4 regions of the Alteromonas sp. KUL150 genome follow, and region 4 is predicted to be linked to each of the others. Evidence: predicted binding sites of a transcription regulator. Region 4 holds the regulator's gene; each other region holds the start of a gene.
The links. The regulator sigma-54, encoded in region 4, starts transcription at its own class of promoters, with help from an activator protein. The targets are predictions, from matches to a motif close to GTTGGCACGNNNNTNGNNT.
Positions count from the first base shown of each region.

Region 1: flhA (flagellar biosynthesis protein FlhA) is a predicted target of sigma-54. The motif match lies at 2,274-2,292, and genes of this name have one in related genera.
Region 2: GVO62_RS00130 (formate/nitrite transporter family protein) is a predicted target of sigma-54. The motif match lies at 2,845-2,863, and genes of this name have one in related genera.
Region 3: glnK (P-II family nitrogen regulator) is a predicted target of sigma-54. The motif match lies at 3,252-3,270, and genes of this name have one in related genera.

Region 1 covers NZ_BLIJ01000050.1:84,427-89,976, forward strand. Annotated here, with positions in the region: gene fliQ (flagellar biosynthesis protein FliQ) at 4-273, shown strand; gene fliR (flagellar biosynthetic protein FliR) at 286-1,065, shown strand; gene flhB (flagellar biosynthesis protein FlhB) at 1,072-2,196, shown strand; gene flhA (flagellar biosynthesis protein FlhA) at 2,348-4,447, shown strand; gene flhF (flagellar biosynthesis protein FlhF) at 4,477-5,550, shown strand, end outside.
Region 2 covers NZ_BLIJ01000001.1:22,971-28,520, reverse strand. Annotated here, with positions in the region: gene GVO62_RS00140 (DUF58 domain-containing protein) at 1-619, shown strand, start outside; gene GVO62_RS00135 (transglutaminase family protein) at 616-2,682, shown strand; gene GVO62_RS00130 (formate/nitrite transporter family protein) at 3,123-3,971, shown strand; gene GVO62_RS00125 (protein kinase domain-containing protein) at 4,098-5,550, shown strand, end outside.
Region 3 covers NZ_BLIJ01000057.1:37,977-43,526, forward strand. Annotated here, with positions in the region: gene mrcB (penicillin-binding protein 1B) at 1-13, shown strand, start outside; gene GVO62_RS13305 (hypothetical protein) at 277-561, opposite strand; gene GVO62_RS13310 (DUF808 domain-containing protein) at 926-1,849, opposite strand; gene GVO62_RS13315 (hypothetical protein) at 2,213-3,055, opposite strand; gene glnK (P-II family nitrogen regulator) at 3,337-3,675, shown strand; gene GVO62_RS13325 (ammonium transporter) at 3,708-4,955, shown strand; gene ggt (gamma-glutamyltransferase) at 5,172-5,550, shown strand, end outside.
Region 4 covers NZ_BLIJ01000033.1:57,218-62,767, forward strand. Annotated here, with positions in the region: gene mgtE (magnesium transporter) at 1-314, opposite strand, end outside; gene GVO62_RS07410 (HPr family phosphocarrier protein) at 484-756, opposite strand; gene rapZ (RNase adapter RapZ) at 756-1,601, opposite strand; gene ptsN (PTS IIA-like nitrogen regulatory protein PtsN) at 1,690-2,133, opposite strand; gene hpf (ribosome hibernation promoting factor) at 2,147-2,434, opposite strand; gene GVO62_RS07430 (RNA polymerase factor sigma-54) at 2,465-3,946, opposite strand; gene lptB (LPS export ABC transporter ATP-binding protein) at 4,020-4,745, opposite strand; gene lptA (lipopolysaccharide transport periplasmic protein LptA) at 4,748-5,299, opposite strand; gene lptC (LPS export ABC transporter periplasmic protein LptC) at 5,268-5,550, opposite strand, start outside.

The sequences.
Region 1 (5,550 bases), on a different contig from region 4:
CTTATGTCACCAGAAGTCTTTGTAGAAATACTGCGAGAAGCCATGTTTATGGTCATCGTTTTGGTATGCGCCGTTATTGTTCCAAGCTTGATTGTTGGCCTAGTGGTAGCAGTGTTTCAGGCTGCAACCAGTATCAATGAACAAACAATGAGCTTCTTACCTCGTTTGCTTGTTACACTTTTAGCCCTTAGCTGGGGAGGAAATTGGCTGGTGCAACAGCTCATGGACTTCACTTTTAGAATGGTCGATATGATCCCGCAAGTTGTGGGATAGAAGGTCAATAAAGTGGAAGTCGAACTCGCCACCATCAATCAATTTTTGGCTGACATGCTGCTGCCCTTTATGCGGATTAGCGGGTTATTCGTGGCAATGATTGGATTGAGTGCTAAGTCTATTCCGCCCCAAGTGAGGGCGCTTTTAGGCATCATGCTTACGCTTATTATCATGCCCGTCGTTCCTCCGTCACCGATTGAAAACTTGGTGGATGTGGGCACCTTCTTAATTGTTATCCAACAACTGCTGATAGGTGTAGCCATTGGTTTTATTTCAATGATGGTACTTAACACCTTCGTGCTGGCAGGGCAGATAATCGCGATGCAAACCGGTTTGGGCTTTGCGTCTATTGTCGACCCAGTCAACGGTATTAACGTACCTGCGGTGGGACAGTTTTATTTGATACTTGCTACGCTCTTGTTCTGGACGCTAGACGGCCACCTGTCTATGATTCAAATGATCGTAATGAGTTTTGAGGCATTCCCAATAGGCGAAGCGTGGTGGACGGGCGAACAATTCCGCGATATCGCGCACTGGGGAGGCTGGATGTTTATCTCGGCTATCACCCTGTCACTTGCGCCAATTGTGTCATTATTAATTGTAAATTTGGCTTTCGGTGTAATGACTAAAGCTGCGCCGCAATTAAACATTTTCAGTATTGGTTTTTCCATAGCACAAGTAATGGGTCTACTCATTATTTGGATAACCTTGGATAACTTTACTGCTCACTTTGAAACCCAATGGTTTAGGGCTGAGCAGTTTATGTGTGAATTATTGAATATTTGTCCGTAGGAAATAATGGCAGATTCAAGCGAAAAAACAGAAGACCCCACGGGGAAAAAACTCGAAGATGCCCGAAAAAAAGGGCAATTGGCTCGTTCCCGGGAGTTATCCACGACACTGGTGCTAATAGTCAGCGCCGTTATGTTTCTATTCGTCGGTGGCTGGATTGCAGAATCTGTTTTTAAACTTACTCAGCGAATGTTTATTCTTTCTCGCGACGAAACCTACGATATTACCCATATGTTTGGCGCATGGGGAGAGGCTTTTACGGCGGTAGGCCCTGCGGTATTGCTATATATGGTTGTCGCAATGATAGCTGGAATTTATGGTTCTATTGCCCTTGGCGGCTACAATTTCACATGGGAAGGAGCAAAACCCAAAGGGTCTAAAATGAGCCCGATTCAGGGGTTCAAGCGCATGTTCGGCACCAATGGATTGGTAGAACTATTAAAATCTATTGCCAAGGTTGTCGTTATTATCGGCATGGCAATTGGCGCGTTGTTGTACTTTGAAGATGAAGCGCTGCATCTTGATATGGAACTCTATCCAGGGAATATCTTTCATGCGCTCGACATGCTCAAGTGGGCTTTTCTTATTTTAGTGTGTGGAATGATCCCCATTGCACTTATTGATGTGCCTTACCAAATGTATAAGCACAACAAAGAAATGAAGATGACCAAACAAGAGGTCAAAGACGAAAGAAAGAACGCAGAAGGCGACCCTATGGTTAAGGGGCGTATTCGTCGCCTGCAATATCAAGCTGCAACCAAGCGAATGATGCAGGAAGTGCCTCAAGCAGACGTGGTTGTTACCAACCCAACTCACTTTTCTGTCGCTATTAAATACGATGAAAAGGGTTTAAGAGCGCCAGTGGTTGTCGCTAAAGGTGCAGATGAGTTAGCAATGCACATCAGAAAAATCGCTACCGCAAATAATGTACCTTTAATCCCCTCTCCGATGCTAGCTCGCGCTATTTTCTATTCAACAGAAGTCGACGATGAAATTCCCAACGCTTTATTTATGGCGGTAGCGCAGGTGCTAGCTCATGTGTATCAATTGAAGGCGCATAGGGCAGGGAAAGGCAAGCGGCCTAAACCGCTCAAGCGAGATTTGCCCATTCCGCCAGAATATCGTCGATAATCACAGTCATCGTCCGGAAAAAGCTTACCATAATCAAGATAGCGCTATTTTTAGCCGATTAGCAGTTTAGTAATAAAGCTGGCACGTTAGTTGAAAACTCCCTTTCAGATTCATATAAAGCGTCAATTTTCTGATAGAGAGACACCAAGCCATGCAGTTATCCGGTTATCTTCAGCGATTCGATAAAAATCAGCTGCAAAATTTTACGAGTGGTCTAGGCGCGCCCATCGTCCTTTTGGCAATCATGGGCATGGTTATTTTACCCATGCCGCCTTTCCTGCTGGACGTGCTTTTCAGTTTTAATATTGCGTTATCTCTCGTCATCATATTGGTTGCTGTTCTCACTCAAAAACCTGTTGATTTTGGTATTTTCCCTCTTGTTTTGTTAATTGCAACAGTACTTCGACTTGCGTTAAACGTGGCATCCACGCGGGTTGTATTGCTTTACGGTCATGAGGGCGGAGATGCCGCGGGAAAAGTAATTGAAGCCTTTGGCGCCGTTGTTATTGGTGGCAACTATGCCGTAGGTATCGTTGTTTTTGCTATTTTACTTATTATCAACTTTAAAGTAGTCACCGCTGGTGCTGGCCGTATCTCTGAGGTAAGTGCAAGATTTACTCTTGACGCTATGCCAGGCAAGCAAATGGCAATTGATGCGGATTTGAATGCGGGTTATATCGACCAAGATCAAGCGCGCCAGCGTCGTGAAGAGATTACTGCAGAAGCTGACTTTTATGGCTCGATGGACGGTGCATCAAAGTTTGTGAAAGGTGACGCAGTTGCCGGGCTTTTCATCATGCTAATCAACATTGTTGGCGGCCTATTTATTGGCATGATTCAGCATGGCCTTTCATTCGGAAACGCAATAGAAATCTACACAATCTTGACCATAGGTGATGGTCTGGTCGCTCAAATTCCTTCACTACTGCTTTCAGTTGCCACCGCAATTATCGTTACTCGTGAAAATGAATCTCAGGAAATGGGCAAAGAAATACGCGGCCAGCTGGGAAATAATCAGGCGCTATACATTGCTTCGGGCGTGCTATTTGTCATGGGGATCATTCCGGGAATGCCTCACATAGCGTTTCTTGGTTTTTCTTTCTTGATTGCAGGCTTTGCTTATTTTCAAACGGTACAAGCTCGGAAAAAGGCTGCTGCACCTGCAGTACCCGACAATGTGTCTAAGAGCGAAACCGTCGCGCCAGAAGTGAAAGAGTTGGGCTGGGACGATGTACAACAAGTTGATACTATTGGTTTAGAAGTAGGGTATCGCCTTATTCCACTCGTTGATAAGTCACAAGGTGGTGAGTTATTGACGCGTATTAAAGGGGTGCGTAAAAAGCTGTCTCAAGAGCTTGGGTTTCTTATTCCACCCGTTCATATTCGCGATAATTTAGACCTAGAGCCCAATACATACACCATTGCCATGCTAGGCGTTACTATTGGTGATTCAGTGATTAGTCATGACGAAGAGCTTGCCATTAATCCTGGACAGGTTTTCGGTAAACTAGAAGGACGAGCAACCAAGGACCCAGCATTTGGTCTGGATGCAGTATGGATTAAACCAAACAAACGAGAGCATGCACAGACATTGGGTTATACGGTTGTGGATGCGGCTACCGTGGTAGCAACCCACTTGAGTCAGCTGTTGACCAACAACGCCTATCAGTTACTTGGCCACGAGGAAGCCCAGCAGCTTCTTGATATGCTAGCCAAACAGCACCCTAAACTTGTTGAAGGTTTGGTACCTGATATTCTTCCGCTTAGTACAGTGGTGAAAGTACTGCAAACATTGCTATTTGAAGGTGTGCCTATTCGCGATATGCGAACCATCGTTCAAACCCTAAGTGAGTATGGTACTCGCAGTCAAGACCCTGATGTACTTGTATCTGCGGTACGTATCGCACTTAAACGACTTATTGTTCAAGAGATCACGCAAGGGGCGAAAGAAATACCTGTCATAACCTTGGCGCCAGAGTTGGAACAGATGTTGCACCAGTCACTTCAAGCAGGTGGCGAAGACGGTGCTGGTATTGAACCAGGCTTGGCAGATAAGTTGCAAAAATCACTGCAACAAGCCAGTCAGCAACAAGAGTTAGAAGGTGAGCCTGCTGTGCTTCTAACATCTGGCATGCTGAGACCGGTACTCTCTCGCTTCTTAAAATATTCGGTTGTTGGGCTTCATGTGCTGTCTTATCAAGAAGTTCCTGATGACAAACAAATAAAAATAGTCAGTTCGGTCGGTCAATAATCTGACGCTGGGTGATTGGAGAGGTTGCAATGAAAATTAGACGTTTCTTCGGCAAAGATATGCGTGAGGCGTTAAGCCAAGTTAAAGCAGAGTTAGGCAGTGATGCAGTTATCATGTCAAACCGCAAAGTGGCTGATGGTATAGAGCTTGTTGCAGCTTACGATAAAGAACCCGATGCAAAACTCACTGTTCCTAAAGCAGCATCAAAAGCCCCTGGTCAAAAGGCTACGCCAAGCTTGAGTGAAATAATTGGCGACGACGGTCCAGATAGCCTAAAAGCGTTATTAGAAAAACAGCATGGTGCTGCGGCTGCGACAGCCAATCCAGGAACATTATCTAACGTTGCTGAAATCCACACCCAGCAACGCCCTCAATCTATGTCAGCTAATGCAAAGCACGCCAACGAGATAGCGTCACATTTGGATTTTTCTGATGCATTTATTGATGATGTGGAAAGCCAGCAGAATGCTGGTCATCGTGCTCATGACTTACCCTTTCCTGACCACCAAGCCTCAAGCATTGGCGAAGCGCCAATGACACAATCGGCAGAACTTGCACAAATAAAAGAAGAGCTTGCGTCTCTACGGGACGTTCTGCAATACCAAGTTGCTGACCTTATGGAAGCAAAAAATAAGCGTCAAAAACCAGTTCACCAGTACTTGACCACGCGTTTAGTTGATATGGGGTTGAGCAATGCTCTCGCTAATCAGCTAATAAATTACACGCCAGCTCACTATAACGAACGTGACGCGTGGATTTATCTTCTTAACCTATTGGCTAATCGCATAAATGTGACGGGGAACGATATACTTAGTTCACAAGGTGCGGTTGCGTTGGTTGGTCCTACCGGAACAGGTAAAACAACAACAGTTGCCAAATTGGCAGCCCGTTATGCGCAAAAGTATGGTGCAGAGTCAGTCGCTATGATCACCATAGATACGTATAGAATAGCTGCCTATGAGCAGCTAGCGACATACGGAAAAATAATTGGCTGTACGGTAAGAAAAGCGCAGACTAGTGAAGAGTTAGCCGATTTATTATTCCAACTTCGTCATAAGCGACTAGTATTAATCGATACGGCAGGGTTTAGTCAGCGCGATAGT
Region 2 (5,550 bases), on a different contig from region 4:
CCTCAGCGTGCCTCTTCCAATACCCGAACGGGGGCGATTTGCACTCGGCAGACTAACCATTGCATGCGATTTTCCGTTGGGATTATACAAATGCTGGACCCACCTCGATTTTGACCAACAAGTCACTGTCTACGCAAAACCTCAAGAAGGTCCGGTCACTGTTAATAAGGTAGCGAGTTCTAATGACTCGGATAGCGTCAGTCAGGTTAACGACCTTACAAGTAACGAGGACTTCTACGCATTAAGCGATTACGAAGTTGGACAGCCGCTTAATCGCGTATCATGGAAGCATGTGGCGAAAAACGGAAATTGGGTTTCGAAATCCTTTACCTCCTTGCAAAGCGACAGTTTTGTACTTTCAGTTCCCTCAAACATAGATGTGGAAACTGCCGTATCGGCACTTACCTATGCAACATTGTCTTGGACAGGCGCAGACCGGGTATTTGGGATACAGTACAAAGGGCTTAACATTGCCCCTGCTCACGGGGTAAAACAAATGCACGAATGTCTTAGTGCACTTGCTTGTTTGAATTCGCATTCATCACAAGCTTCTTCAACCTCAAATAAAACGGTCTCAATATCTTCCATAAAGACTGAAAAAGCGAGGTCAACGAAATGAGCTCCGCTATCTTAAGCCGTTTATCACAATTAACTGTTGTTAAAAGCGTGTTTAGCCAACCAACGTCCGTGGCTGTGCTTATGCTCTGCATAGCTTTCTCTCTTATTCTTTTTACTCTCACCGCGCCGCTTATGACATGGGTAATTATGCTAGGTGGATGTGCTGTGACAGTGAGAGCCGCAGGCCTTAGTGCGTTGAATAGTTTGCCAACATCACGCACGGTTAACTTGCTGGCGATCTTGGCAGTGTTCGCATTATCGTGGTTCGGCTTTTCAGTAGGATTGCTTGATAGCATGATCAACCTATTGACCGTCGCTTGCGCGCTCAAAATCATGCTGGTTGAGAAAAAACGAGATTTTCACTTAATTGTATGTACCTGTTTGTTCTTAATCGGCTGCGGATTTATTTCGTCTCTAAGCGTATTTGCGTGGATTGGCTATACAGGAATACTGGCCCTGCTGCTATTTGCGACTGCAATTTATCACGGTGCAGGAATACCTAAATCAAAAAGCATTAAATTCGTGACCGTGCTTATTGTCCAAGCTTTCCCTATCGCGCTGCTACTGTTCTTACTGCTTCCCCAACTCCCTCCGCTTTGGCAGATGCCCACGTCAAAGTCGACTGAAACCGGGCTTTCTGACACGGTGACGCCAGGTGATATTGCGTCACTTGCAAGTTCGTCTGAATTGGCTTTCAGCGCCACATTTGAAAACGCAGAAGCAGTCCCTGTTGCACCGTCCAGGTATTGGCGCGCTATGACCTTAGAATATTTTGACGGGAAAACCTGGTCTATTAGCAACAAACGCAAACAGGCAGAGCAGCAGTTAGCTTACATGGGCAAGCCAACACCCTTGTCAGCTCTGGCCGAGGAAAATACGCCTCAAGTGATAAGTTATGAATTGATCGTGGAACCCACACAGCAAACGTGGCTGTTTGCGCTAGCGCCTTCGACCCCCAACAACCGCGAGAACAGTATTTTCGTAAGAAGTCTTTTTGATTTTACGTTAAGGGCGAATAGCCCAATATCCAGTAAGAAGGCGTTTTATCTGCGCTACTATCCAACTGCTCAAATCACTAGCGGAATAGGAAATTTTGAATCGCAACTAAACCTTCAGGTTTCCATGAATGGCAACCCTCAAGCCAGAGCATGGGGACAGACACTTGCCAAACAATACTCGAGCGCACAGCAAATAGTTAGCGCAATAATGCGTGAATTTAATCAAGGGGGCTTCCGCTACACCCTATCGCCGAACGCCATGCCTACCGACCCCATCGACCGTTTTTTATTTGAAGAACGCTCAGGTTTTTGTGCCCATTACGCAGGCGCCATGGTGTATGTGCTTCGCGCCGCAGGAGTACCGGCAAGAATGGTGACAGGCTACCAGGGCGGAAGCGCACTTAATGACAATGTGCTTCAAATAAGGCAGTACGATGCACATGCGTGGGTGGAAGCATTTATTGATGGTGTGTGGATTCGACACGACCCAACGAGTATGGTGGCACCGTCACGCTTAACCTTCGGGCTTGAACGTGCGCTGGAAGAGCTTGGGGAGTCTCGTGAAGCCAGTATTTTGGGCGACCTTAGCAACGCTGCTATTTTTGCAACGTTACAAAGCTGGTTTCAACAGCTCGATTACTCATGGAGTAAATGGGTACTGGGCTTTGACAATACTGCGCAAACCAACATGCTTGAAGAATTACTAGGCTCGCTAACGCCGCAAAAAATGCGCGTTGTATTTCTTTCCGCCATTGGCCTAATTGGGCTTATTTTAGCACTTTATTTTTTACCCAAAACGCATCGCAACACACTTTCGCCCTCACACAGAGTTTTACTAAACGCAATAAAATGGGTTGAAGCTAAAACAGGAAAAGAAAGAGGGAATAAAACCTTGTCCGCCTTTATGACTGAAGTTAACCCTTTGATAAACGAAGATGCTGCCAAGGCACTAAGACTACTGTGTGAACTATTTGAGCACGAAAAATACGCACACCGAACACAAGAGGCAAAAGTTTATCCAACCATGAAGCGTCAGCTAAAAATGTTAAAACAGGCATTAAAGTAGGAAATAGCTAAACCGGTTGCACCTTTAACACTCACACTTCCCCCTTTTTAGTGCAGACTAATTAATAGTGCCTTGGCGCGAGCGCCTATCAACACAACCACAAATTTGTACAAGCCATTGTTTTTAATAGCAATAAGCAACGAATTTAAGCGTATTTTGGTTATTGGCACTTTTTTAGCTTTGTACAAGTGGATAACAAAAGTACGAAGGCGCTTATACAAGTATTAGTTGCCAACGGGCTTTAGAGTACAAAGGCGTACACATAACCGACGGTTTATTTGTTAGCTACCACAATGCATGAGTTTCGGACAAAGGCGTCCCCAGTTCTTTCTTACGAGAGCGCTGCGGACGCCTTTTTTTGATCTTCTGGAACGCATTGAAACAGCAAACGCCAACACACAGATGACAACTTATTAATAACGACAACGTGAGGTGAAACCATGGCTTATCTTCTCCCCGCTGAGTTTGCAACCAAGATGGTAGATGCAGGCGAAGCTAAAATTTATATGTCTACACGAGATACTCTAATCCGCGCTTATATGGCAGGTGCAATATTGGCCCTTGCCGCTGTTTTTGCCGTTACCATTGCCGTTCAAACCGGCGTGTTTCTTCTTGGCGCAGTGTTGTTCCCAGTGGGCTTTTGTATGCTCTACCTTATGGGATTTGACCTATTAACCGGCGTGTTTGTACTTACCCCACTCGCTTGGCTTGCACAGCGACCTGGCGTCACGCCAAAACAAATTCTACGAAATTGGGGATTAGTATTTTTAGGTAACTTTGGCGGCGCATTAACCGTGGCCTTTATGATGTCGTTTATTTTTACCATGGGGTATAACGTGGATGGCGGTGCCATCGCGACTAAGGTAGCCAGCATTGGGGAAGCTCGTACATTGGGCTACGCAGAGCACGGCGTTGCAGGCTGGTTCACCATTTTTATTCGCGGCATGTTGTGTAACTGGATGGTGTCGCTAGGCGTAGTGGGTGCAATGATTTCAACCCACGTTAGCGGAAAAGTACTAGCCATGTGGATGCCAATCATGCTGTTCTTCTTTATGGGTTTTGAGCACTCAGTAGTAAACATGTTCCTTTTCCCATTTGGCCTTATTATGGGCGGCGATTTCTCAGTTATGGACTACTTCATTTGGAACGAGATCCCAACTGCACTTGGAAATCTTGTTGGTGGCCTCGCCTTTACTGGACTAACCCTATACACCACCCACGTTAAGACGCTACCAAAACGTACTATCCCTGTTGATAAAGCCGCTGCATCGCAAACACTGCCTATTTAATTAAGGCGCTTATCTTAAAGCCATCATGTCTTGTCCCTACAAGACACGTCATGATGGCGTTATCCGTTTCCTTGGAAATAACTAATTGGGCTCATAATTAAATATGCAGGTAAGAAGCAATTAAACATGAATGAGCGAGCCGCGTTAAACGCCCCAATTAACCCACCAGCTAACATGCTCAGTGTAAGTGCATTTTCTACAGCCGGCGTTAAAGCGATAAACCAAGATGCATACGCTTTTCATGTTTCTGATAACCCAAATCAAAGCAGCGTTTTTGTTATCGCCGACGGTGTAAGTAGCAGTACGGTTAGCCAAGTTGCTAGCGACTTTGCTACCAGTCAGTTTATTAAACTGTTTAATATGGCGCCGGAACAATGGTCGGTTAAGACGCGCGCGGAAACCATTATTAAAGAGATAAACGCGCTACTTTATACTCGTACGCAGAGAAGCCCTTTTTGCTATACACCAGAAAAAGGTTATGTTTGCACGTTAACAGTGGCGGTGGTAACAGGCAATCACATGGATGTATTTCATGTAGGGGATTGTCAAATTCAGGTTATTTCTAAGAAGGCACAGTCGCCTGTCTTACTCACAAAACCTCATCGTCAAGTATCGGAAAGTGAGCCTTCGCAGAGTTATCTTACTAGAGCATTAGGCGTTAAAGCGAATATAGACATCGACCACACAACACTCACCCTCAACTCATCGAGCACGTTTTCGATAAGTAGCGACGGGGTTTATGAGTTTGTTTCGCTACCTACCATTCTTATGAAAATCAATGAGGCCGATACGCTTTCGGAAAACCAAGCCGCGTTGGTAGTACATGAGGCATTTACTAGAGGAAGCGATGACAACCTCACCTTACTTCTCGTAAAGGTTCTCGTAGCTAGCCATGATGGCCTAAACGATCACAGACATCCAACGTATGCCGGCGTTTCAAGTTCACCTCATTCATCTGTACTTCACAGGTCATTGGGCGACCAGCTGATAAGCAATTCTGAGGTATCTGATGCTGCGATTCATTACTCAAATCAGCAGTCTGATGAACAAGTATACGAAGAGCCTGCTGCCGCAAGCTTCAAAACGGGTGATGATGTTGATGGATTGAAGCTAGAACGACAGCTTTATACGTCGGCCCGAAGCCATGTCTTTATTGCCACCAATTCGTCTTGTGACGCTACGCACACAAAAAGCCCTGTGGTTGTAAAAACGCCGGCTACCGACTTTACCCTATCACCAGAAATGATAAATGGGTTCCTAATAGAGAGCTGGTTTTCGAGACGGATTAATTCGGCACACGTCATTAAAAGCCCAACGTTTACTGATTTGGGTTTACCGTACTCTCCTTCTGCTTTTTACAGCGTAAGTGAATATGTGCAAGGTCAAACGCTAGCTCAATGGGCTGTTGATAATCCTACGCCCCCACTAGAGCAAGTTAGGAATATAATCGAGCAAGTTGGTAAAGGTTTACAGGCAATGCACCGTCAGGGCATTGTTCATAGGGATATACGCCCCGACAATATTATTATTAGCGAACAAGGGCACTGTACTATTATAGATTTGGGTTCAGCAGCCTTAG
Region 3 (5,550 bases), on a different contig from region 4:
AATATTTGGATAAAAAAACTCCAGTAAGAAGATAGAAAACACAATTACATTAAACATAAACTCTGTGCTTTCTATCTCCCTCTGGAGCAAAGGCCCAGGGAAGGCAAATCAGATAAATGAGTTAACAAGGCACCTATTTATTTTTATCGCGATTTCAGTGGCTTTTTTGAAGAAAGGTGCGCGCAGTTGAAAAGACTAGCGCACTCACTAAAAACGCGATAACAGGGCCGAGTACTACCATAAACAGTGTAGCGGCAGTTAACATGTGCAATCTCCTTATGCGTCGTTATCGTCTGAGTTCACCGGCTCTATCGGCGTTATCGTAATCTCCGCTACCAAGGTTTCGGCTTCCTCTACCTCTGGCTCGAATGTATGGCTAGCGGTAAGCACGTCGTACGTTACGCTAAGCGCTAATTCCTGCTTTACCTCTGTCATGGCGTTTTGAACCATAAAGTCAGTATGCAAAGCAATGTTGTTTTGAGAGTCATCAGCAAATGCTTGTGTACTTAGCACGCCAGCAACGAAAGAAAGTGCAGTGAAAGTTTTGCGACCGATAAACATAGTAATCTCCTAAAAAGTTATGTTAGACACTGCACTGGGACATACTGCGTGGCAGCTATCATATTGCTAAAGGTTTCGATAATAAGTCGTTATCAATTAACAATTAGTTTATAGCGAGGGATGTGCCAGTTTTGTAAAACGAGTTAAGTTTATGAAAAATATGGTTTTTTATTTAAGCTAAATGAATGCAGCTAAACTTGATAACTAATGAGATGCTAAAAAGTGGTGAAATTTAAACTTAAGTGGTCAAAATGACTAATGGGGCTTGTGAAACGTCGCGTAGTCGAACGTTCAACTACGCGAGTGGTCTAAAAAACATGTTTATGCGCTTAATGCGAGCAACAGTATGTGAAGAGTACAGTACCTAGCGCTTCTTGTTTTTCAGTTGAGAGGCTAATGTAACAGTAATAGCGATGATTACGCCGGCAGCAATACCTACCGCGCCATCCGCCAGTATAGACATAACTAACGATGCATCGGGAATGAGGTCGGTAAACCAGTCGGTGATAACGTGCAAGAAACCTATGCTATGGGTCAGTATGCCACCACCCACTAAAAACATAGCCACAGTACCTACTACCGCCAGTGTTTTCATCAAAGCGGGTGCGGCTACTAACAATGCCCTTCCAATAAACCGCTGCAGAGTATTCATAGACCCTGTTAATGATTTTCGTAGCATGTAGAGCCCTACATCATCCATTTTCACAAGTGCGGCTACAAGGCCATATACGCCAAGCGTTATTGCCAGACTCAACGCCACTAATACACCTATTTGGGTGGTAAGGCTTGCATCTGTAACTGTGCCCAATGCAATCACAATAATTTCAGCAGACAGAATAAAGTCAGTACGAATTGCACCTTTAATTTTATCTTTCTCAAAGGCCACCATATCCACATCTTCGTGGGAAAGTGCCTCTATTCTTGCTTCTCGAGTTTTTTCTTCATCTTCGTGAGGAAGGTACTTGTGCAATAATTTTTCTGCACCTTCAAAACAAAGGTAAAGCCCGCCCAACACGAGTAGCACTGTAATAAGTGAGGGAACAAATGCACTTATGGCCAATGCTGCGGGAACTAGTATGGCCTTATTTAGAAGTGAGCCTTTTGCAACGGCCCATACCACAGGCAGCTCGCGGTCGGCTTTAACGCCTTGAACCTGGTCTGCATTTACAGCGAGATCGTCGCCTAGTACGCCGGCGGTTTTTTGTGCAGCGACTTTTGACATGGTTGCGATGTCATCCATTAACGTTGCAATGTCGTCTAATAGAGCAAGTAAGTTGGCAGCGGCCACAGTAATATTCCTTTTAATTTGTATGTAGTTATAACGTCTGCGCTGTATACATTTATAACGCTATGAAAAAGCAAACGCGATGTGCAAAGAATACGTGCAGCATCTAACTTTTGGCAACCCATCAATTCACGATACATAAAAATAAGATGGCTTTCTGTGTGGGACGCAATAATTATCTATGCGAACTGGTATAAGGTAGTTCTTACACTCTCTATTTATTTTTATGCAAGCACGACAAAGTGCAACGCTCTTGCTAATTATATGTTGATGCTACGCATTGATGGGCATAGTGATTTATCACAAGATTGGTGTAGCAAGTAACACGACTTAATTACATTTGCCTCAATGCGTGATAACTAACGCCTAATTGTTCGTCTCTTCGACAGGGCGTTTATTAACCCTAGCGTCAATAAAGCGATTGTGATCGCCCATTTTGGTGCATTCTAAGGTGCCGCCTGTGAAGCCGCTTAATAATGCCAGCGTTTTGTTCGCAGTACTGCTGCAGTTAACGCGTTTGGACGGGCGTTTATTTTCAATAGCTTCGCGCTGTAGCGTGCTCGGGCCCTTCAATTCAGGGCTATTTTTACTTCGCTGAAAGGCAGCAGCGGCACGCTCGGCATCTTCTGAAATTTGGTTGTTGTGATAGCCGCGAAAATATTGCGCAGCGCCGTCTTTAACCGACAAGTTGAGCGAGCCTGCTCGTCTATTTGCATCTATCGAAAGTGTGGGAGACGTTAAAACGTTAGGTGGTTCAGTTACGTCCGTCTTCGGCTCAACATCAGCGTTCTTTTTGTCCTGCGTTTGCTTTTCAGGTTGTGTGTCTATTGTGTTCTCTGATGCTTTATTAGTTAATGAATTATCGGGCTCATACTGTAATTCAGGTGTTGTCTTCTGCTTTTCTGCGTTATCTGAATCAGTTAGGTCGCTGGTCGCTTCTGTTGCTTCAGGGGGCACAACATCTTTTACTTTTTGAGATCGTGATATCGGTGGGAAGTATAGCCTCGCGCTAATTTCAGGCATTGGCATAGTGGCTTTATGTCGCGTCTTTTGATTATCAATATTTAGCTGAGAAAGAACAATAACTAACGCTACCCCGAGCACGTGAATCAAGGCTGAAACGATTAGAGGGCGCCATGCGGTTTTCTTAGCAGCATGGTGCTCGTTTAGCCTGTCGGGCGCAAAAAAAGCTGGGGTGAGAGTCGTCATAGTAAACAACAGACCATGCACTCAAACGAATAGTTCCCTTCTAATTTCATCGTACTTATTAGTCGCCTCACCTCAACGTTGGACATCTTCGCTTCATTCGAGGGCATTTCTTTAGCTATGCACCAAAATTGTGCGTTAATTTTGGTCTAACATGATGATTTTTGTTTTATGTTATTGAAATATATATAAAAAGATTTGTGGCATGGCTCTTGGTATGTCTTTGTACAGTTGGAAACACAACCATAAATCACAGATTAATAAAAACGAACTGGGAGCAACACATGAAACTAGTCACAGCGATCATCAAGCCGTTTAAGCTAGATGATGTTCGTGAAGCCATTTCAGAAATCGGTATCGACGGCTTGACCGTGACCGAGGTGAAAGGCTTTGGACGTCAAAAAGGACACACTGAACTATACCGCGGAGCAGAGTATCAGGTGGATTTTCTACCTAAAGTCAAACTGGAAATTGCTGTTCAGGATGATCAAGTAGAACGCTTGGTTGAAGCCATCGTTGGCGCTGCCAAAACAGGCAAAATTGGAGACGGCAAGGTGTTTGTTTACGACCTTGAACACGCCGTTCGTATTCGAACTGGTGAGTTGGATAGCGACGCGCTTTAAGCCACAACGATATATTTGCGGAGAAAACCATAATGGAAATCACTTTTGAACTTGGGTATGCGCTAGATACCTTTTATTTTCTAATTTGCGGTGCATTGGTTATGTGGATGGCTGCAGGTTTTGCAATGCTTGAAGCAGGTCTTGTTCGAGCGAAAAATACCACAGAAATCCTAACTAAAAACGTGGCACTGTTCGCTATCGCTTGCACCATGTACATGATTTGTGGCTACGGCATTATGTATGGCGGTGGCGATTGGGGTCCTTTTCTTAGCGGTATCATGGCTGACGGTGCAACCGGTGTTGCTGAAGAGCCTGCTACTTACGCGCCTTCTGCAGATTTCTTCTTCCAAGTAGTATTCGTTGCTACTGCGATGTCTATCGTATCTGGTGCGGTTGCTGAGCGTATGAAGCTTTGGGCATTCCTTGCATTCGCTGTTGTTATGACGGGCTTCATCTATCCGATGGAAGGTGCTTGGACATGGGGCGGTGAAGCGGTATTCGGCATGTATACCCTAGGCGACTTAGGTTTCTCTGACTTTGCCGGTTCTGGTATTGTTCATATGGCCGGTGCAGCCGCTGCCCTTGCTGGTGTAATTGTGCTAGGTGCCCGTAAAGGCAAATACACAGCAGACGGTAAAGTAAATGCTATCCCTGGTGCAAACTTACCGCTTGCGACTTTAGGCACATTCATCCTTTGGATGGGTTGGTTTGGCTTCAACGGTGGTTCTGTACTAGCAACCGCTACGGTTGAAAGTGCAAACTCAGTGGCTATCGTATTTATGAACACTAATGCTGCCGCTGCTGGTGGTGCTATTGCTGCACTTATCGTTGCACGTATTTTGTTTGGTAAAGCAGACCTTACAATGGTACTTAATGGTGCGTTAGCTGGTCTTGTTGCAATCACTGCAGAGCCATCAACACCAACGCCACTACAAGCTACGCTATTCGGCGGCCTAGGTGGTATCTTAGTAGTACTTAGCATTGTTGCACTAGATAAAGTAAAAATTGACGACCCAGTGGGCGCTATCTCAGTTCACGGTGTTGTTGGTCTTTTAGGTTTAATCCTTGTTCCTTTCACAAACGATGGTTCAAGTATTTCTGGTCAGCTAATTGGCGCCGCGACTATCTTTGTATGGGTATTTGTAGTGAGCCTAGTGGTATGGCTAGTGATTAAAGCGGTAATGGGTGTACGTGTAAGCGAAGAAGAAGAATTCGACGGCGTAGACATGAGCGAGTGTGGTTTGGAAGCATACCCAGATTTCACAAGCAGCCGTTCGTAATAAAGTCCGATTAGGCAGAATAAAGCAATAATAATAATGCCTTGTTACCATGTTTAAGCCCCGCCTAGCGGGGCTTTTTTCGTTATCTTTATCGGTGTTTACAAACAAGAGCGTTAAGGAAAGAAGCCTAGGCGTAATGTGACAATGAAGCTACACTAGAGAATATTGTAGCTCTGTACATTAACGCCATATAACGTTTGAGATAAAAGGAACACTATGATTGCAAATGCGCGACTTCTCCCATTGATACTCATCTTATTTAGTGTCAATTGTTTAAGTTATGACAGAATTACCGGGCATACATTTGCAAGTCGCTCAGAAGTGATTGCTAAAAATGGCATGGTAGCCACGAGTCAGCCATTAGCCACACAAGCCGCGTTAGATATCTTAAAGCAGGGAGGCAGTGCGGTCGATGCCGCCATTGCAGCCAATGCAATGTTAGGTTTAGTTGAGCCTACAGGTAGCGGTATAGGCGGTGACTTATTTGCCATAGTGTGGGATGCAAAAGAAGAAAAGCTAGTGGGCTTAAACGCCTCGGGTCGCTCGCCTAGACAATTAACGAAAGCGGTGTTTGCCGAGCGTGGCTTGCATCAAA
Region 4 (5,550 bases):
AGCGTTTCTGCCAAGTCATCGGTATCCATTTCTTCAAGTGCATCAACCACATTGGCGGGGAGCATCTTTGTGATAATACCGTTTCGAACATCATCAGATAGTTCTTCTAAAATATCACCGTGAAAGTCGCTATCAATCAGCTCCCAAAGCTCATCACGAGTCCGGCTGGGGCTCGACTCAAGTATGTGGGCAACATCAGATGGGGGCAATTCGAGCAGAAGCTTACGTACAGATACAAATTGCCCGTTTACTAACGCAGCATTGAGTGTGCGTAGCTGTGTTTGTACGTATTTAGAAACAAGCGCTTCTGCCATAAGGCGTTATTCCTATAGGGTGAAAAAATAAACGGTGCAGGCGTTAACGCCTAAGTGGCCGTAGAGTATCGCAATTATAATGATCCTGTCATGACAATTGCATAGCTTTTGCGCAAGATTTGATAAATACCAGACTGAAAGTATATTAAGTAATCAATTAGACGTGTGACTACTCGTCTTCATTAAACCTGCCTTCTATTAACTGCTCGATAGCAGCAAGCGCGTCTGTGGCATCAACACCGTCAACAATAACATCGACTTGCTCACCCTGATGACTTTCCAGCATCATTAAGCCAAGAACACTACTGGCGTCGGCTTCCTTGTCGCCTTTTTTCAGAATGATCTTGGCGTCAAATTGATTTGCAAGTTTAACAAGCTGTGTAGCTGCTCTAGCATGCAGGCCGAGCTTGTTTACAATAGTGAGCGTTTTTTGAATCGTCATTATTGGTTTAACTCCCTATGGCGAATTTGAACATCTGGATGAATTTCGCCGAAGGTTTTAGATAAAGTCTGAGCGATATATACCGAGCGGTGCTGCCCGCCGGTACACCCTATTGCGACGGTGACATAGCTTCGGTTGTTGCGCTCTAAATGAGGTAGCCATGTGGTTATCAGGTTTTGAATTTGCCAAATGAACTTGGTTACCACTGGTTGTGAGCCTAAGAAGACTTCTACCGGTGCATCAAGGCCAGTAAGGTGCTTAAGGTCGGGCTCCCAATGAGGGTTTGGTAGAAAGCGTGCGTCAAAAACATAGTCGGCGTCTTTTGGTATACCGTGTTTGAAGCCAAATGATTCAAATACCAATACAAGACGAGAGCTTTTTTTACCAAGAATGCGCTCTCGAATTAACTCCGCGAGTTGATGTATTGTTAGCTTATCAGTATCTAAATACAGGTCTGCTCTTTCTACAATAGGCGCAAGTAGTGCAGATTCGGCTTTTATTGCCTCAAAAAGTGATTTGTTAAGTTTGGCGAGAGGATGAAGACGACGGGTTTCGCTAAAGCGTTTGACGAGTACATCGTCGCTTGCGTCGATATAAACAATCGTCATCGACCAAGATGAGGGTAGATAATCAAGTATCTCGACTAGGTCATCAGGGTTCTTAGGTAAATTTCTGACATCAATACTCACCGCGACTTGATCGTATTCATCAACAACCGTGTGAGTGAGGGTAGGGAGTAGATTTACCGGAATGTTGTCAACACAGTAATAGCCTAAATCTTCTAGTGCTCGTAGCGCCACAGATTTACCAGAACCCGAACGACCACTGATTATAATCAGCTTCACCTCATTTCTCCCTAATAGACTGGTTTTATCTTGTTTGCGTTATCGATTGAAACGGCTCAATTGCCCAAATACAAACGGGCATTAGAAATTAACATAATGCAGAGAGGATCTCATCGCTCTTTGTAGCGCGGCGTATTGCCTTAATCGTCTCTTTGTCGCTCAGTTTACCGGCAACTGTTGCCAAGGTTTGTAAATGCCCTTCGGTTTGCTCTTCAGGAACCAGTAAAGCAAAAAATATATCTACCGGCTTTTCATCTAAGGCGTCAAAATCTATAGCCGGTGTACAGGTTACGACAATTGCAATTACTTTATCGAGACCCGCTAAACGTCCGTGAGGCAAGGCAATACCGTTACCGATACCCGTGCTTCCCATACGCTCTCGAGACATTAGACTGTTGAGTACCGTCGCCGAGTCGATGTTCTCATTATTTTTGGCGGCAATATCTGCGATTATCTCAAGAATTCGTTTTTTACTATTACACTGAACCGCACATTCAGTGCGGTCCAGACTTACGATGGCTTGTATGTCCATGCTTAATTAACTACTAATGTTTTTTCAGTTTTTCCTTATGCTTGATTACTTGCCGGTCGAGTTTATCAACCATGCTGTCAATCGCCGCATACATGTCGGTGTTTTCTGAGGATGCGAATACTTCTGCGCCACTTAAATGAACAGTCGCTTCGGCTTTTTGATTTAATTTTTCAACGTTCAGGATGACATGCACATTAGAAATGTGATCAAAGTGACGTTCAAGTTTGCTGAACTTCGTATCGACATAATTACGCAAAGAGTCGGTGATTTCGACATGATGACCAGTAAGGTTGATTTGCATATTTCGTCTTCCTTATATTATAGAGCCCGTTTAAATAAGGCTTTTGCGTTGGTTCGACGGCGGGATCGATAACGATTCCCGGTATTTTGCTATTGTCCGCCGAGCGACTTTTATGCCTTGCTCGGCCAACAATGAAGCAATCTTGCTATCACTTAGCGGCTTGCTAACATTTTCAGCGGCCACCAGCTTCTTGATCAATGCTCGAATAGCGGTGGATGAACACTCACCACCAGACTCTGTCGCAACGTGACTTGAAAAGAAGTACTTCAGTTCAAAAATACCACGTGGTGTGTGCATGTATTTTTGCGTCGTCACACGAGAAATAGTCGATTCGTGCATATCTACCATTTCTGCGACATCATTTAACACCATTGGTTTCATCATTTCCGGGCCGTGCTCGAAAAAACCCATCTGCTGCTGCACAATGCAATTCGCAACCTTCATCAGGGTTTCATTGCGTGACTCTAGGCTCTTTATGAACCACTTGGCTTCTTGCATGTGTGAGCGGATGAATTGAGAGTCGCTACTGTTCTTTGCACGACGACTCATCGCAGCGTACTGTTGATTCACGCTTAATTTAGGCAGGCTGTCGGGGTTTAATTCTACCACCCAACGACCATTCTTTTTGGCGACTGAAACATCAGGAATAACATATTCAGGCTCTTTAGTAACTAAAGCACTACCTGGGCGAGGATTCAAGGTTTGTAACAAACGCATAGCCTCACGCAGCTGATCTTCCTTCAGGCGACTCTTACGCATTAACGTGCGATAGTCTTTGCTACTAAGAAGGTCAGAGTACTCTTCGATTAACTGCTTCGCTTCAGCGAGCCACGGCGTATCGTCTGAAAATTGGCGAAGCTGAACCATTAAACACTCTTGAGGTGTCCGTGAACCAGAACCAATGGGGTCGAACATTTGAATACGCTTTAATACGCACTCTACTTCGTCCATCTCTATAGGCTCTTCTAAGTCATCATCGTTTACCGCATCAAGAATTTCTTCAAGAGAGACGGTTAGATAGCCAGATTCATCAATCGAGTCAATAATCGCCGTTGCAATTGCCCGGTCAGTTTCCGAGAAATGGGTCAGGCGCATCTGCCAAGAAAGGTGTTCTTGAATATCGTCAGTAGTTTCGCCTTGGAAAATCTGTTCATCATCACTTGATGGACCTGGCGCTGGCGCTGAAGATGCGGAATAATACTCATCCCACGTACTGTCGATAGGCAACTCGTCAGGGAGATCGTTTTTTTCTAACGCATCTCCGGCTTCCAGGGTGTCGCTTGATGCAGTAGCAGACGCTTCTGATGCTCCATCATCATTATCGAGATTGTTCTTTTCTGATTGAGGCTCGTCATTACCTTCCTCAACTTCTAACAGTGGGTTAGAGTCAAGCGCCTCTTGAATCTCCTGTTGAAGATCAAGAGTAGACAGCTGCAGCAATTTAATAGCCTGCTGAAGCTGAGGTGTCATGGTAAGTTGTTGGCTAAATTTTAGCTGTAAAGATGGTTTCATCTACGTCTTATTTAAATGCTCTAAATTGAATATACCAGAGCGAAATTGAAAAATGACAATTCGGTTACATTAACTATAGCCTGAATTGTTCGCCTAGGTATACATCCCTTACTTTTTGATTACTTAAAACCTGTTCCGCTGTTCCTTGCGCAATAAGCTCGCCATGACTCACAATGTACGCTTTTTCGCAAACATCCAATGTTTCTCGTACGTTATGGTCAGTGATAAGGATACCAATTCCTCTATCACGAAGATGTTGTATTATCTTCTTTATATCATTAACTGATATTGGATCAACACCAGCGAATGGTTCGTCTAATAAAATAAATTGTGGATTTGCCGCTAACGCTCGTGCTATCTCCACCCGGCGTCGCTCACCACCCGACAAACTCATACCCGCACTATTACGTATATGGTTGATATTAAATTCATCAAGTAGTGCGTCAGCTTCTTCTTCTTGCTGGTGTGAATTTAAATCTTTACGAGTTTGCAAAATTGCCATGATATTTTCGTGAACGGTCAACTTTCTAAATATTGATGCCTCTTGTGGAAGGTAGCCAATTCCGCGGCGTGCGCGCTCATGCATGGGTTGATGAGTGAGCTCGTTTTCGTCAATTTCAATCTTGCCTTTGTCCAGGGGTACCAGACCTACAATCATATAAAACGTGGTGGTCTTACCAGCGCCGTTTGGACCAAGAAGACCAACAATTTGCCCTGTAGAAACAGAAAGGCTAACGTCTCTCACCACTTGACGAGATTTATAAGCCTTAGCAAGGTTAGTTGCGCTAAGAGTGGCCATGGCTATTTGTTGTCCTCACTATCTTTGTCTTGCTTTTTCGATGTTTTACGAATGGTGTCAGGCGTAAATACCGTCGTAACGCGACCTTCACCATCTTCTCCGCTGCCGCCAGTAGCAAGCAATTGCTCGGTAATCATATCAAATGTAATGTTGTCACCTTGCACTTTACTCGTGTCTTGCTGAAGTTCGGCATTGCCAGCGAGAGAAATGGTGCGGTTAATAACCTCGTAACGAATTTCATTGGCTTTTGCCGAAACAGGCGTGCCGTCTTCTAAAGTTTGAGAGTAGCTCGCCGGTTTGCCTCTAGCGATGAAAATTTCACGACCGCTACCTTCACTGGCGATAACTTCAACTTCGTCCGCTTCAATCAGTAGTGAACCCTGTGTGATGAGAACGTCTTCTTTATAAAGTGCAGTCTTGTTTTTCCCATCAATAAACTGGGTGTTTGAACCTATTTTTATGGGCTGCGAAAAGTCGTCTTCGCTCGCGATCACCGCACCGCTAGCGATGGCAAGAAAAAGGCTAGTTGCTAGGGGAATAAGTGGTTTGTACATGATCTAATAGCTCGTATTCTTGTGTGCGTAAATTCGCGTTAAACCCATTGCTCAAAATAACGTACTGAGTACCTTGTATTTCAACGGGCTGGTCAGAAGTCATTTGTTTGGTGTCCAAATTTATTTGAATATATTCGGTTGATAAGCTTTGGACAAAATCATCGCTCGTTTGGTTCTCAATAACAACGCGATTTTCCAGCTGAATAAGCTCGTTGTTGTAGAGTGTGCCTTCTTTAGCCGTAACAACCCAA